Regions from separate parts of the Streptomyces sp. NPDC002935 genome, predicted to be linked through region 1. Evidence: riboswitches for the same ligand, from Rfam matches in the RefSeq annotation. Region 1 holds a riboswitch; the other holds the start of a gene.
The links. A riboswitch is a leader RNA that binds a small molecule or an ion and turns the genes downstream of it on or off. The one in region 1 is predicted to bind thiamine pyrophosphate.
Positions count from the first base shown of each region.

Region 2: another riboswitch for thiamine pyrophosphate. It lies ahead of ABZX90_RS28540 (cytosine permease); the one in region 1 lies ahead of thiO (glycine oxidase ThiO).

Region 1 covers NZ_JBEXNW010000043.1:11,103-16,698, reverse strand. Annotated here, with positions in the region: gene pknB (Stk1 family PASTA domain-containing Ser/Thr kinase) at 1-29, opposite strand, end outside; gene ABZX90_RS37950 (thiazole synthase) at 395-1,189, opposite strand; gene thiS (sulfur carrier protein ThiS) at 1,193-1,393, opposite strand; gene thiO (glycine oxidase ThiO) at 1,390-2,556, opposite strand; TPP riboswitch at 2,554-2,667, opposite strand; gene ABZX90_RS37935 (hypothetical protein) at 2,720-3,097, shown strand; gene ABZX90_RS37930 (FAD-dependent oxidoreductase) at 3,130-4,368, shown strand; gene ABZX90_RS37925 (Rv2175c family DNA-binding protein) at 4,433-4,804, shown strand; gene thiE (thiamine phosphate synthase) at 4,896-5,555, shown strand.
Region 2 covers NZ_JBEXNW010000024.1:25,852-31,447, reverse strand. Annotated here, with positions in the region: gene ABZX90_RS28550 (phospholipase) at 1-1,026, opposite strand, end outside; gene ABZX90_RS28545 (alpha/beta hydrolase) at 1,240-2,073, opposite strand; TPP riboswitch at 2,293-2,387, shown strand; gene ABZX90_RS28540 (cytosine permease) at 2,379-3,779, shown strand; gene thiD (bifunctional hydroxymethylpyrimidine kinase/phosphomethylpyrimidine kinase) at 3,941-4,738, shown strand; gene gndA (NADP-dependent phosphogluconate dehydrogenase) at 5,041-5,596, shown strand, end outside.

The DNA of each region.
Region 1 (5,596 bases):
ACAAGCGGGTCCTGAAGGGTCGTATCCACGCAGGTGAGTCTACGAGCCACCACTGTCACGCCGCCCCGTTCGGCCGATACCGGGGCCCGACTGCAGCCGACCTGTGACGCACGCCGCACGCACGAGGGCACGGTCATCGCACTGATGTCCGATCAGACCCCTGTCCGTCGCCGCAAGGCCACAACGCGACAACCTGCGCCGCCGTCGGCGCCGCCCCGCCCAGCCGCGGCAACCCTCACCGCTAAGCCCGTCCTACGGCATGAGGCGCACGTCATACGGGTCGCACCCGGAGACGCCCGGACACTCGCACCCGCGGCACCCGCCGACGGCGAGCACCGCCGGGGAGACCCGCCGGGCCCGTCCGGCCGGAAACCGACGGCCCGCGCCCAGGTGATCAGAACGCCGGGCGCTCCGGGTCCAGCACCGCCATGCCCTCCACGGGAGAGGACGCTGTGGCGAAGTGCCGCCGGGGGATGCGCCCCGCCCGCCGCGCCAGGCGCCCCGCCTCCACCGCGTGCCGCATGGCCTCCGCCATCAGCACCGGCTCCTGCGCCCGCGTCACCGCCGAGGCCAGCATCACGCCCGCGCACCCCAGCTCCATGGCGAGCGCGGCGTCCGAGGCCGTGCCCGCCCCCGCGTCCAGGATCACCGGCACGCGCGCGTTCTCGACGATCAGCTGGAAGTTGTGCGGGTTCCGGATTCCGAGCCCGGACCCGATGGGCGAGCCGAGCGGCATGATCGCCGCGCAGCCGACGTCCTCCAGCTTCCGCGCCAGCACCGGGTCGTCGTTCGTGTACGGCAGCACGGTGAAGCCGTCGTCGACCAGCGTCTCCGCCGCGTCGAGCAGCTCGATCGGATCGGGCAGCAGGGTGCGCTCGTCGGCGATGACCTCCAGCTTGACCAGGTCGGTGCCCAGCGCCTCGCGCGCGAGACGGGCGGTCAGCACGGCCTCACCGGCGGTGTAGCAGCCGGCCGTGTTCGGCAGGACGCGGATGCCGAGCCGGCCGAGCACCGACAGGACCGAGCCGTGCACGGACGCGTCCACGCGCCGCATCGCGACCGTCGTCAGCTCCGTTCCGGAGGCCGCCAGGGAGCGCTCCAGAACGTCGAGGCTGGGCGCGCCGCCCGTCCCCATGATCAGCCGGGACCCGTAGGACGTACCGCCGAGGACGAAGGGATCGTCGGCCATGGGTCAGCCTCCTTGGACGGCGGTGAGGACTTCGACGCGGTCGCCCTCGGCGAGGGACGTGGACGGCCACTGCGCGCGCGGGACGACTGTTTCGTTCAGGGCGGCGGCCACCCCGGCCGGTGCGGGGGTGAGGGTCGCGACGAGCGCGTCGAGAGCGGTTCCCGCGGCGATCCGCTGCCGCTCCCCGTTGACGACGATGTTCATGCGGGCTGCTCCGTGAGGGCGGTGGCGCCGAAGCGCAGAGGGGTGAACGGGCGGGCTTCGGCGGGGAGTTCGCCGGTGGTCAGGACGTGGGCCATCGCGTCGCCGGTGACGGGCGTCAGCAGCACGCCGTTGCGGAAGTGCCCGGTGGCCAGCAGCAGTCCGTCCAGCGCGGTCGGGCCGAGCAGCGGCGCGTTGTCCGGCGAGCCGGGGCGCAGCCCCGCGCGGGTCTCGGTGAGCGGCAGCTCGGTGATCCCGGGAACCAGCTCGTGGGCGTCGCGCAGCAACTCGTAGACGCCGCCCGCCGTCACGGTGGTGTCCCAGCCCAGCTCCTCGCTGGTCGCGCCCACCACCAGCTCGCCGTTCTCGCGCGGTACCAGGTAGACGTGGCTGCCGCGCACCATGGCCCGGACGGTGCGGTGCAGGAAGGGCGCGTACCGCTGCGGCACGGTCAGCCGCAGCACCTGCCCCTTCACCGGGCGCACGGGCGGCAGGACGTCGTCGGGGACGCCCGCCAGACGCCCGCTGAGGCTGCCCCCGGCGAGCACCACCCGGCCGGCGGTGAGCTCGGTGCCGTCCGTGGTCAGGACTCCCGCGGCCCGGTCGCCCACGACGGTCAGGCGCTGCGCCCAGGTCCGGTGCACGACCACTCCGGCCCGCTCGCACGCCGTGACCAGGGCCCGTGCGAGGCGCCGCGGGTCGATCTGGTGGTCGCCGTCGACCCGCAGACCACCGCGTACGCCGGGCGCGAGCATAGGCTCCAGACGGCGGCACTCACGGCCGCTCAGCCACTCCGACTCCAGCCCCGACCGGCTCTGCAGAGCGTGCAGTTCCCGCAGGTGGGCGCGGTCGTCGGCGTCCAGCGCGACGGCCAGCGTGCCGCACCGGCGGTAGCCGAGGTCCTGGCCGGTCGCCTCGGTGAGCTCGGCGACGAAGTCCGGATAGCGGCGCGCGGAGGCGAGGTTGAGGCCCAGCAGGGTCTCCTCGCCGAAGTGCAGTTCGGTGACGGCGGCGAGCATCCCGGCCGCGACCTGGGCGGCCCCGCCGCCCGGCTCGGGGTCCACGAGCGCGGTGGTGAACCCGCGTTGCGCGGCCCGCCAGGCTGTCACCAGACCGATGATGCCGCCCCCGATGACGAGGACGTCTGACGAACGTGCAGGCGACATAGGCGTCCAGCCCCTCCCTTCGCCGGCATGACCCGGATCAGGTTCGTACGGTCGGAGGCCGCCCCAGCCTCCCTCTCAGCCCGGTGCGTCCGGGCTCCCGCGAGTGCTTTACGTTGGCCACCCTAGCCCTCCCCCGCCCGTCTCAGTAAGGGAGCCTCCGCCCATGGCGCGATCGCTCGACGGCCTTGTCCTCGCCCCCGTCGCCGACCAGGCACCGGGCCAGGTGGGCACCCGCACGCGGTTCGCCTACCACGAGGAGGACGGCCTGGTCTGGGCCGACTACGCGGGCGGTGACATCGTCCGAGGACACCTGGTGGGCACCCGTGAGGGCGACCGCCTCGACTTCCGGTACGTGCAGCTCAAACACGACGGGACCACCGCGTCGGGCCACTGCGTGTCCCTCGTGGTGGAACTCCCCGACGGCCGCGTCCGACTGGAGGAGAATTGGGCGTGGGAGTCGCGGCAAGGCACGGGGACGAGCGTGGTGGAAGAGCCGCGCGTGACAGACCGTGTGGAACAGGTCACTGAGCACGCCCCCTGACTGACGAATTGTCAGGTGTCTAAGGTGATCAGGTGAGCGAGCAGACGCAGGCACAGTCTCAGTCGCAGGAGCCCACGGCACGGCGGGTCGTCGTGGTGGGCGCGGGCATGGCCGGAGTGCAGACCGCGGTCGCCCTGCGCGAGCAGGGCTTCAAGGGCACCGTCACGCTGATCGGCGCGGAACCGCATCAGCCGTACGACCGGCCGCCGCTGTCCAAGGCCGTCCTGCTGGGCAAGGCCGAGGGCTCCGCCTTCGACGTCGACTTCGAGGCCCTGGACATCGACCTGCGGCTGGGCCGCGAGGCACTCGGCGTACGCCCCGGGGACCACGAACTGGACACGGCCGCCGGGCCCGTCCCGTACGACGTCCTGGTCGTCGCCACCGGCGCGGAACCCATCCAGCTGCCCGGCGCGGAAGGCGTGCCGGGGGTGCACCTGCTGCGCACCCTGGACGACGCCGACCGGCTGCGTCCCGTCCTCGCCCGGCAACACGACATCGTGGTCGTCGGCGCGGGCTGGATCGGCGCCGAGTTCGCCACGGCGGCGCGCGAGGCGGGCTGCGCGGTGACGGTCGTCGAGGCCGCCGACCGGCCCCTCGCCGGCGCGCTGCCCGCCGAGGTGGCCGCGCCGATGGCCGCCTGGTACGCGGACAGCGGCGCCTCGCTGCGCACCAACGCGCGCGTGGAGCGCATCGAGCCCGGCGCGGTGATCCTGGACGACGGCTCGCGGGTGCCCGCGGACGCCGTCGTGGTCGGGATCGGGGCGCGGCCCGCGACCGGCTGGATCGCCGGCTCCGGCATCGAGCTCGGCGCCCACCGCGAGATCGTCGCCGACAACCACCTGCGCACCTCCCTGCCGGACGTCTACGCGGTCGGCGACTGCGCCTCCTTCCCGTCGGGACGCTACGAGGACCGCCTCCTCGTCCATCACTGGGACAACGCCCTCCAGGGCCCGCGCACGGTCGCCCTGAACATCGTCGGAGAGGCGCCCGCCGCCTACGACCCCGTGCCGTACTTCTGGTCCGAGCAGTTCGGCCGCTTCGTGCAGTACGTCGGCCACCACGCGCCCGCCGACACCCTGGTGTGGCGCGGGGACTCCTCCAGCGCCGCCTGGTCGGTGTGCTGGCTCCGCGAGACACGGCTGGTCGCCCTCCTGGCGGTGGGCCGCCCGAGGGATCTCGCCCAGGGCCGTCGGCTCATCGAGGCGGGCGCACGCATGGATCCGGAACTGCTCGCGGACCCGTCGAGGCCCCTGAAGGGCGCCACGGCCTGATCCGTCACCCCAGGTCGGACGCCCTTGGCTTCCGACTGTCGGTCCGGGATGGCAGGCTTGTCCCGTGACCGAGATTGACGCAAAGATCGATGCTCTCGTCCCCGCCTGGCTCACCCTCCCCGACATCGCCGAACAGTTCGGCGTCGAGGTGACGCGCGTCCGGCAGCTGGTCAAGGACGGCCAGCTGATCGCCGTACGCCGTGGTGAGAACCGCGCGCTGCACGTCCCCGCCGATTTCATCGACGCGGACGAACAGAAGGTCGTCAAGGGCCTGGCCGGCACTTTGACGCTCCTGAGGGACGACGGCTTCTCCGACGAAGAGGCCCTCGAGTGGCTCTTCACCCCCGACCCGAGCCTGCCCGGCACCCCCGCGCAGGCTTTGAGCGAGAATCGCGGCACGGAGGTGAAGCGCCGCGCCCAGGCGCTCGCCGTCTGACCTGAACGCGACCGTCCGGCACGGGGAGCGCGGCGGCGGGACCATCCCGGCCGCCGCGCTCCCCGCGCACCGACAACGGGGGGACCCACGCATGCCCGAGAACGCCGCCACCACCGCGCGCGGCCGGCTCGCCGACGCCCGCGTCTACCTGTGCACGGACGCCCGCAGGCGTCAGGGCGACCTCGCCGAGTTCCTCGACGCGGTCCTGGCGGGCGGCGTCGACATCGTGCAGCTGCGCGACAAGGGCATGGAGGCGGGGGAGGAACTGGAACACCTCCAGGTCTTCGCGGACGCCTGCGCCCGCCACGGAAAGCTCCTCGCGGTCAACGACCGGGCGGACGTGGCCCACGCCGTCCGCGCCGACGTCCTGCATCTGGGCCAGGGGGACCTCCCGGTTCCCGCGGCCCGCGCGATCCTCGGCGACGAGGTCCTCATCGGCCGCTCCACGCACGCCGGGTCCGAGGCCGCGGCCGCCGCGGTCCAGAAGGGCGTGGACTACTTCTGCACCGGCCCCTGCTGGCCCACCCCCACCAAACCCGGCCGTCACGCACCCGGCCTCGACCTGGTCCGCGGCACGGCCGCTCTCGGCACCGACCGCCCCTGGTTCGCGATCGGCGGCATCGACCTCGGCCGCCTCGACGAGGTGCTCGAAGCGGGCGCCCGCCGGGTCGTCGTCGTACGGGCGATCACCGAGGCGGACGACCCGGGCGCGGCGGCGGCGGAGTTCGCGAAGAGGCTGCGCGAGGCGTAGCCGCGCCGGCAGCCCGCGCGGAGAGCGCCGATCCGGCCGAG
Region 2 (5,596 bases), on a different contig from region 1:
GCCGAAGCTGTCCCGGGTGAGTCCGGCGGACTCGTCGGAGGAACGGCTGTGGTCGGTGAAGATCAGCAGGCGTCGGCCGGCGGCGGTCAGGTCGGCGAGCTTCGGCCAGCCGTTCTGACGCACGCCGGTCAGGTCGGGGCGGTAGAGCACGTCGGACAGCCCGTTCACGCGGGCGAGTTCGGAGCGCAGGACGCCCGGGTCGACGTAGTCCTCCAGGAACACGGTGACGAACTGGTCGGGGTGCTGCTTGAGGAAGTCGACCATGCGCTGGAGGTCGACCCAGAGCGCGACCGGCCTGCTGACAAGGGTGCAGCTGTTGTGACAGAGGATCGCGCCGTCGGGGGTCTGGTGCAGGTCGAGCATGAACCCGCGTACGCCGTCGGCGAGTTGCCGGTTGATGCCGCGGGTCTGGTTGGGCACCAGATTGACGAAGGGCGGGGCGAATCCGCCGTCGACGCCGTTGGCGTAGGCGTTGTGGGCGGTGAGGAACGTGACCTGGTCCAGGGTGCGTTGGTCCTGGGGTGGCATGGGCCGGGTCTCGGGCGCGGCCGGGGTGAGGTACCAGGAGGCGAGGCCGCCCGACGAGCCGATCGCCAGTTGGGCGGGGTAGTTGGAGCCGGAGGGCTTGGCTCCGACCGTAAGGTAGCGGTCCGTTCCGGGGGTCTTGAGCGTGAACTGGTCGGCGCCGCTCGGCGTCACCTCCCAGGCTGCGTCCGCGCTCGTACACGCCACGGTCCGGGCCTGGTCGCCCGACCGGCCCAGACAACTCCCGGCGGTGTCGGCGCTTTCGAGGACGGCCGAGGAGCCGTTCGGGCGCAGGGTCCACTGCTGGTGGTCCTCGTTGCCCTTGGGGTTGTGCTGGACGACCGCGCCTGCGCTGTCGGCGGCGTTCAGTCCCGTGGTCGCGCTCTGGAGGTAATAGGTGCCCGCGGCCGGGACTTCGGCGGCGCCGGCGGGCCCGGGGGCGGCGAGGACGGTGCTCAGTACGGCGGTGGCGGCGAGCAGGGAGCGGCGGCTCGGTCTCATGGCACGTGATCCCTTCCTGTGGGGAGCATGAGCATGCCATGTGACGACGAATGTCAGAGGTACAGATCGCGTCAACAGTCGGTCTTTCGGGGCGCCTTGGATCCCCGCGCGCAGCCCCGCCCCGAGCACCGGCGTGGCGTTCGGGGCGGGGGCAGGACCCGGGGCTCACGTCCAGCGCGGTTCGGGCGCGCCGCCGTTCACTCTCGGGCGACGTCAGGCGGTGCCGTAAGGAGTGCCGGGGTGGGCGATCCCCGTGGCGAACGCGGCGATGTCGGCGACCACGCGTTCGGGCTGTTCCCAGTGCACGACATGGCCGGTGTTCTCGTACACGAGGAAGTCGGCGCCGTGGACGGCGTCCAGGATGGTCTGCTGGTCCTCGCGAGGCAGGAACTCGTCCTGGTCGCCCCAGATGACGAGGGTGGGCACCAGGATGCCCCCGAGTGTCGCGCCGAGATCGGTGTCGAGGAGACCGCGCACGGTCTCCGTCCAGACGTACACGGGGAGTTTGAGGCTCTCCTCGACCATGGTCTCGATGAACCCTCGCGCGATCGGGCGGGCCGCCGTGCCGGCCATGAAGTCCTCGACGAACTCTCGCGGCACGGGATCGGCGAGGCCCTCCAGTGTCTTCCGCATCCGGGCGGCCGCCGGCTTGTCCGCGAGGGTGCCGGGGACGCCGAGCAGAACGAGACCCGCGATGCGGTCGGGATGGCTCCCGGCGACGATCCGCGCCGGTACGCCGCCGCTGGACGCCCCGACCAGGATGGCGCGGGGGATGTCGGCCGCGTCGAGAAAGGCCACGAGGTCGGCGGCGAAGTCGTCGGGAGTGTAGCCCTCCGGAGGCCGCTCGGCATCGCCGTGCCCGCGCTGCGTGGGCGCGTAACCGTGCAGAGACGCCGGAAGGCGCCTCAGGAGGGGCTCGAAGGACCACCAGGAGTCGGCCAGACCGTGTACGAAGACGACCGGTGTGCCACTGGGGTAACCGGCTTCGGCGTACGGGAGGGTGAGCCCATCCCGCAGCTGCGCTGACTTCAGGGAGATCACGGTCACGGCACCCTGCCTCCTTCCGCCCGGCCACCGGGTCCGGGAACCCGGGAGCGGAGAGCGAGCGGCGATCACTTCCGACAGTACCGAGGGGCGGCGCGCGCCGCGCTGCGGGGAAGCCCGGCCGGGCCGCCCGGATGAAACGGAATGCGCGGCCGGGCCCTGCTCCAGGTGGGTGAGGGCTGCCGTACACAGATGCCAGGGGATGGCGTTAGTGTGTCCGTCGTACCGGACACGGGGTGCCCCGTCCGAGGGCTGAGATCACACCCGTCGAACCTGAACCAGTTCGTACTGGCGGAGGGATGTCTTCCATGCCATTGGCGCATGTTTCCAGCGGGGTGCCCGCCGACAGCCGGCCCGCCGTCTTCGACGGACGGATGCCCGCCGCACCCGGCGACCTGCGGGTGGAGGGGCACGGCATCGAGCCGGTCCCCGAGAACAACCGGTACGGCGGGGCCGGGCGCCTGTTCACCGTGTGGTTCGCCCCGAACCTGACGATGACGGGCGTGTTCACCGGCACCATCGGTATCGCGCTCGGCCTGGACTTCGGCACCGCGCTCGCGGCGGTCGTCCTCGGTACTGTGCTCGGCGCGCTGCCCACCGCCTACCTCAGCACCTGGGGCGGACTCACCGGCACCGGCCAACTACCCCTCGCACGGCTCGCGTTCGGCCGGGCGGTGGTGCTGCCCGGGATGCTCCAGTGGCTGTCCTCGGTCGCCTGGGACGCACTGATCGGCCTGTTCGGCGGGGATGCGCTGGCACGGCTGTGCGGCTGGCCGTTCTGGCTCGGCGTGCTCGTCATGATGGCGGCGCAGGGGGCACTCGGTGTCCTCGGCTACGAAGCGATCCACCGCCTCCAGATCGTCATGACGTTCGTGCTCGCCGTCGCCTTCGCGGTGATCGCCTGGCGGATGCTGGACGGCGTCCACCCCGCCGCGACCGGGGCCGCGACCGGCGCCGACCGCGCGGGCGCGTTCGTGCTCACCAGCACCATCGCGCTCAGCCTGTCGCTGTCCTGGGCGCCGTACGCCAGTGACTTCAGCCGCTATCTGCCGCGTGCCACCTCCCGCCCGCGGATGTTCTGGTGCACCCTGCTCGGCCTCGTCGTGTCCTTCGTCGCCGTTCAGGTCCTCGGGCTGTGGGGCGCGTCCGTGCTGACCGACCAGACCGCGGCGGGCGTGGACGAGTTGCTGGGCGGCGGGACGGCGGGCGCGTTCGGGCTGCTGGCCGTGGCACTGGCGGCGGTGTGCAGCAACGCGATGAACGACTACAGCGGTTCGCTGGCCCTGCAGACCCTGGGCGTGCGGATACCGCGTCCACTGGCCGCCGCCCTGGCCGCCGGGCTCGGCTTCCCGCTGGTCCTGTGGATGCACGCCGCCGACACGACGGCCCGCTTCCAGAACGTGCTGTTGTTCGTGGGATATTGGATCCCCGGGTTCGTCGCGATCGTCGTCGTCGACTGGATCGCCCGCGGGCGGGAGCGCGGCGGCGCGCCCCTCGACCTCGCCGTCGAGACCGCCCGCCCGCGCTCCGGTCGGCCGTCGCTACTGGCCTTCGTCGCCGCGTTCGGTGCGGCCGTGCCGTTCATGGACACCGGCCTGTACGTCGGTCCGGTGGCCGACGCGCTGCACGGCGCCGACCTCTCCTACTACGTGGCGTTCCTCGTCGCCCTCGCCCTCTACGCCCCCTCGCGGCTGCGCCGCCGCTCCTAGCACCTGCCGGCCCGGTCGAGCACGTCGGAGACGCGGGTGCGGGACGCGGACCTGGCGCGCTGCGGGGCCGTCCGTCCCTTCGCGATTCCAGAGGCCTCGCGCCCGAACTCGTACCCGGACCCGGACCCGGACCCGGACCCGCACCTGAGAGGAACCTTCGTATGACCACGCCACCCCGCGTCCTGACGATCGCCGGATCCGACTCCGGCGGTGGCGCCGGAATCCAGGCCGACCTGAAGACGATGCTGGCGCTGGGCGCGCATGGGATGAGCGTGCTCACCGCGGTGACCGCGCAGAACTCCGTGGGTGTGCAGGGCGCTTGGGAACTGTCCGAGGAAGCGGTACGCGCCCAGTACCGCAGCGTGGTCGACGACATCGGCGTCCAGGCCGTGAAGACGGGGATGCTCTCGTCGCCCGGCCTGGTCACGACGGTCGCCGAGTTGCTGTCCGACGTGGCCGCCCCGGTCGTCGTGGACCCGGTGAGCGTCTCCAAGCACGGGGACCGGCTGCTGGCCGACGACGCGCTGGACGCCGTACGGACCCGGTTGCTGCCTCGGGCGACGGTGGCCACCCCGAATCTCGACGAGGTCGCCCAGCTCACCGGGGTGAGGGTGAAGGACGAGGAGGGCATGCGCCGGGCCGCCGACCGACTGCTCGCGTTCGGCCCCCGTTGGGTGCTGGTCAAGGGGGGCCATCTGCCGGGACAGGCCGTCGATCTCCTCACCGACGGAACGGCGGAGCACTGGCTGCGCGCGCCGCGCCACGACAACCGGCACACGCACGGCACCGGGTGCACGCTCGCCTCGGCCGTCGCGGTGGGCCTGGCCGAGGGCCTTTCGGTGCCGGAGGCCGTACGGCGGGCGAAGGAGTACGTGACCGCCGCGATCGAGGCCGGTTTCGCGCTCGGCGCCGGCATCGGGCCGGTGGACCACGGCTGGCGACTGCGCCGGAACGGCTGACCCTCTGGTCGTCGGCCGGGGTTCCGAAGTTCCGGCGTTCTGGGGTTCTGGGGTTCCGGCGTCCGGGAGCATCGACGCCGCCCGGCCCGAACTCCCGGAATGGCCACGCCTGCCCGGGGCCCGGGGTTCCGGAGCGCGCGCCTCCGCACGTCGCCCGGAGACTCTGCCCGCGATCCGGCGCACCACGTGCCTCGGAAGGTGAACACCTCGGCCCCTGTCGTGCGTACTGATCGGCACAGCGACGTTCGTCTGCTCGCCCGTCAGGTACGCGGGGAGGCAGATCCGGATCCAAGGAGCACACCATGAAGGCGACCGCGCAGATCGGCGTCACAGGGCTCGCGGTGATGGGCCGCAACCTGGCCCGCAACTTCGCCCGGAACGGCTACACCGTCGCCGTCCACAACCGCACCCCCGCACGCACCAAGGCCCTGGTCGAGGAGTTCGGGCATGAGGGCGCCTTCGTGGCGGCCGAGTCGGCCGAGGAGTTCGTGGCGGCGCTGGAGCGTCCCCGCCGCCTGATGATCATGGTGCAGGCGGGTGCGGCCACAGACGCCGTCATCGAGGAGTTCGCCCCGCTGCTCGAGAACGGGGACATGATCATCGACGGCGGCAACGCCCACTTCACCGACACCCGGCGTCGTGAACAGTCGCTGCGCGAACGCGGCATCCACTTCGTCGGCGCGGGTGTGTCCGGCGGCGAGGAGGGCGCCCTCAACGGGCCGAGCATCATGCCCGGCGGCTCCCCGGAGTCGTACGCCTCGCTCGGCCCGATGTTCGAGTCGATCAGCGCCAAGGTGGACGGCGAGCCCTGCGCGACGCACATCGGCACGGACGGCGCCGGACACTTCGTCAAGATGG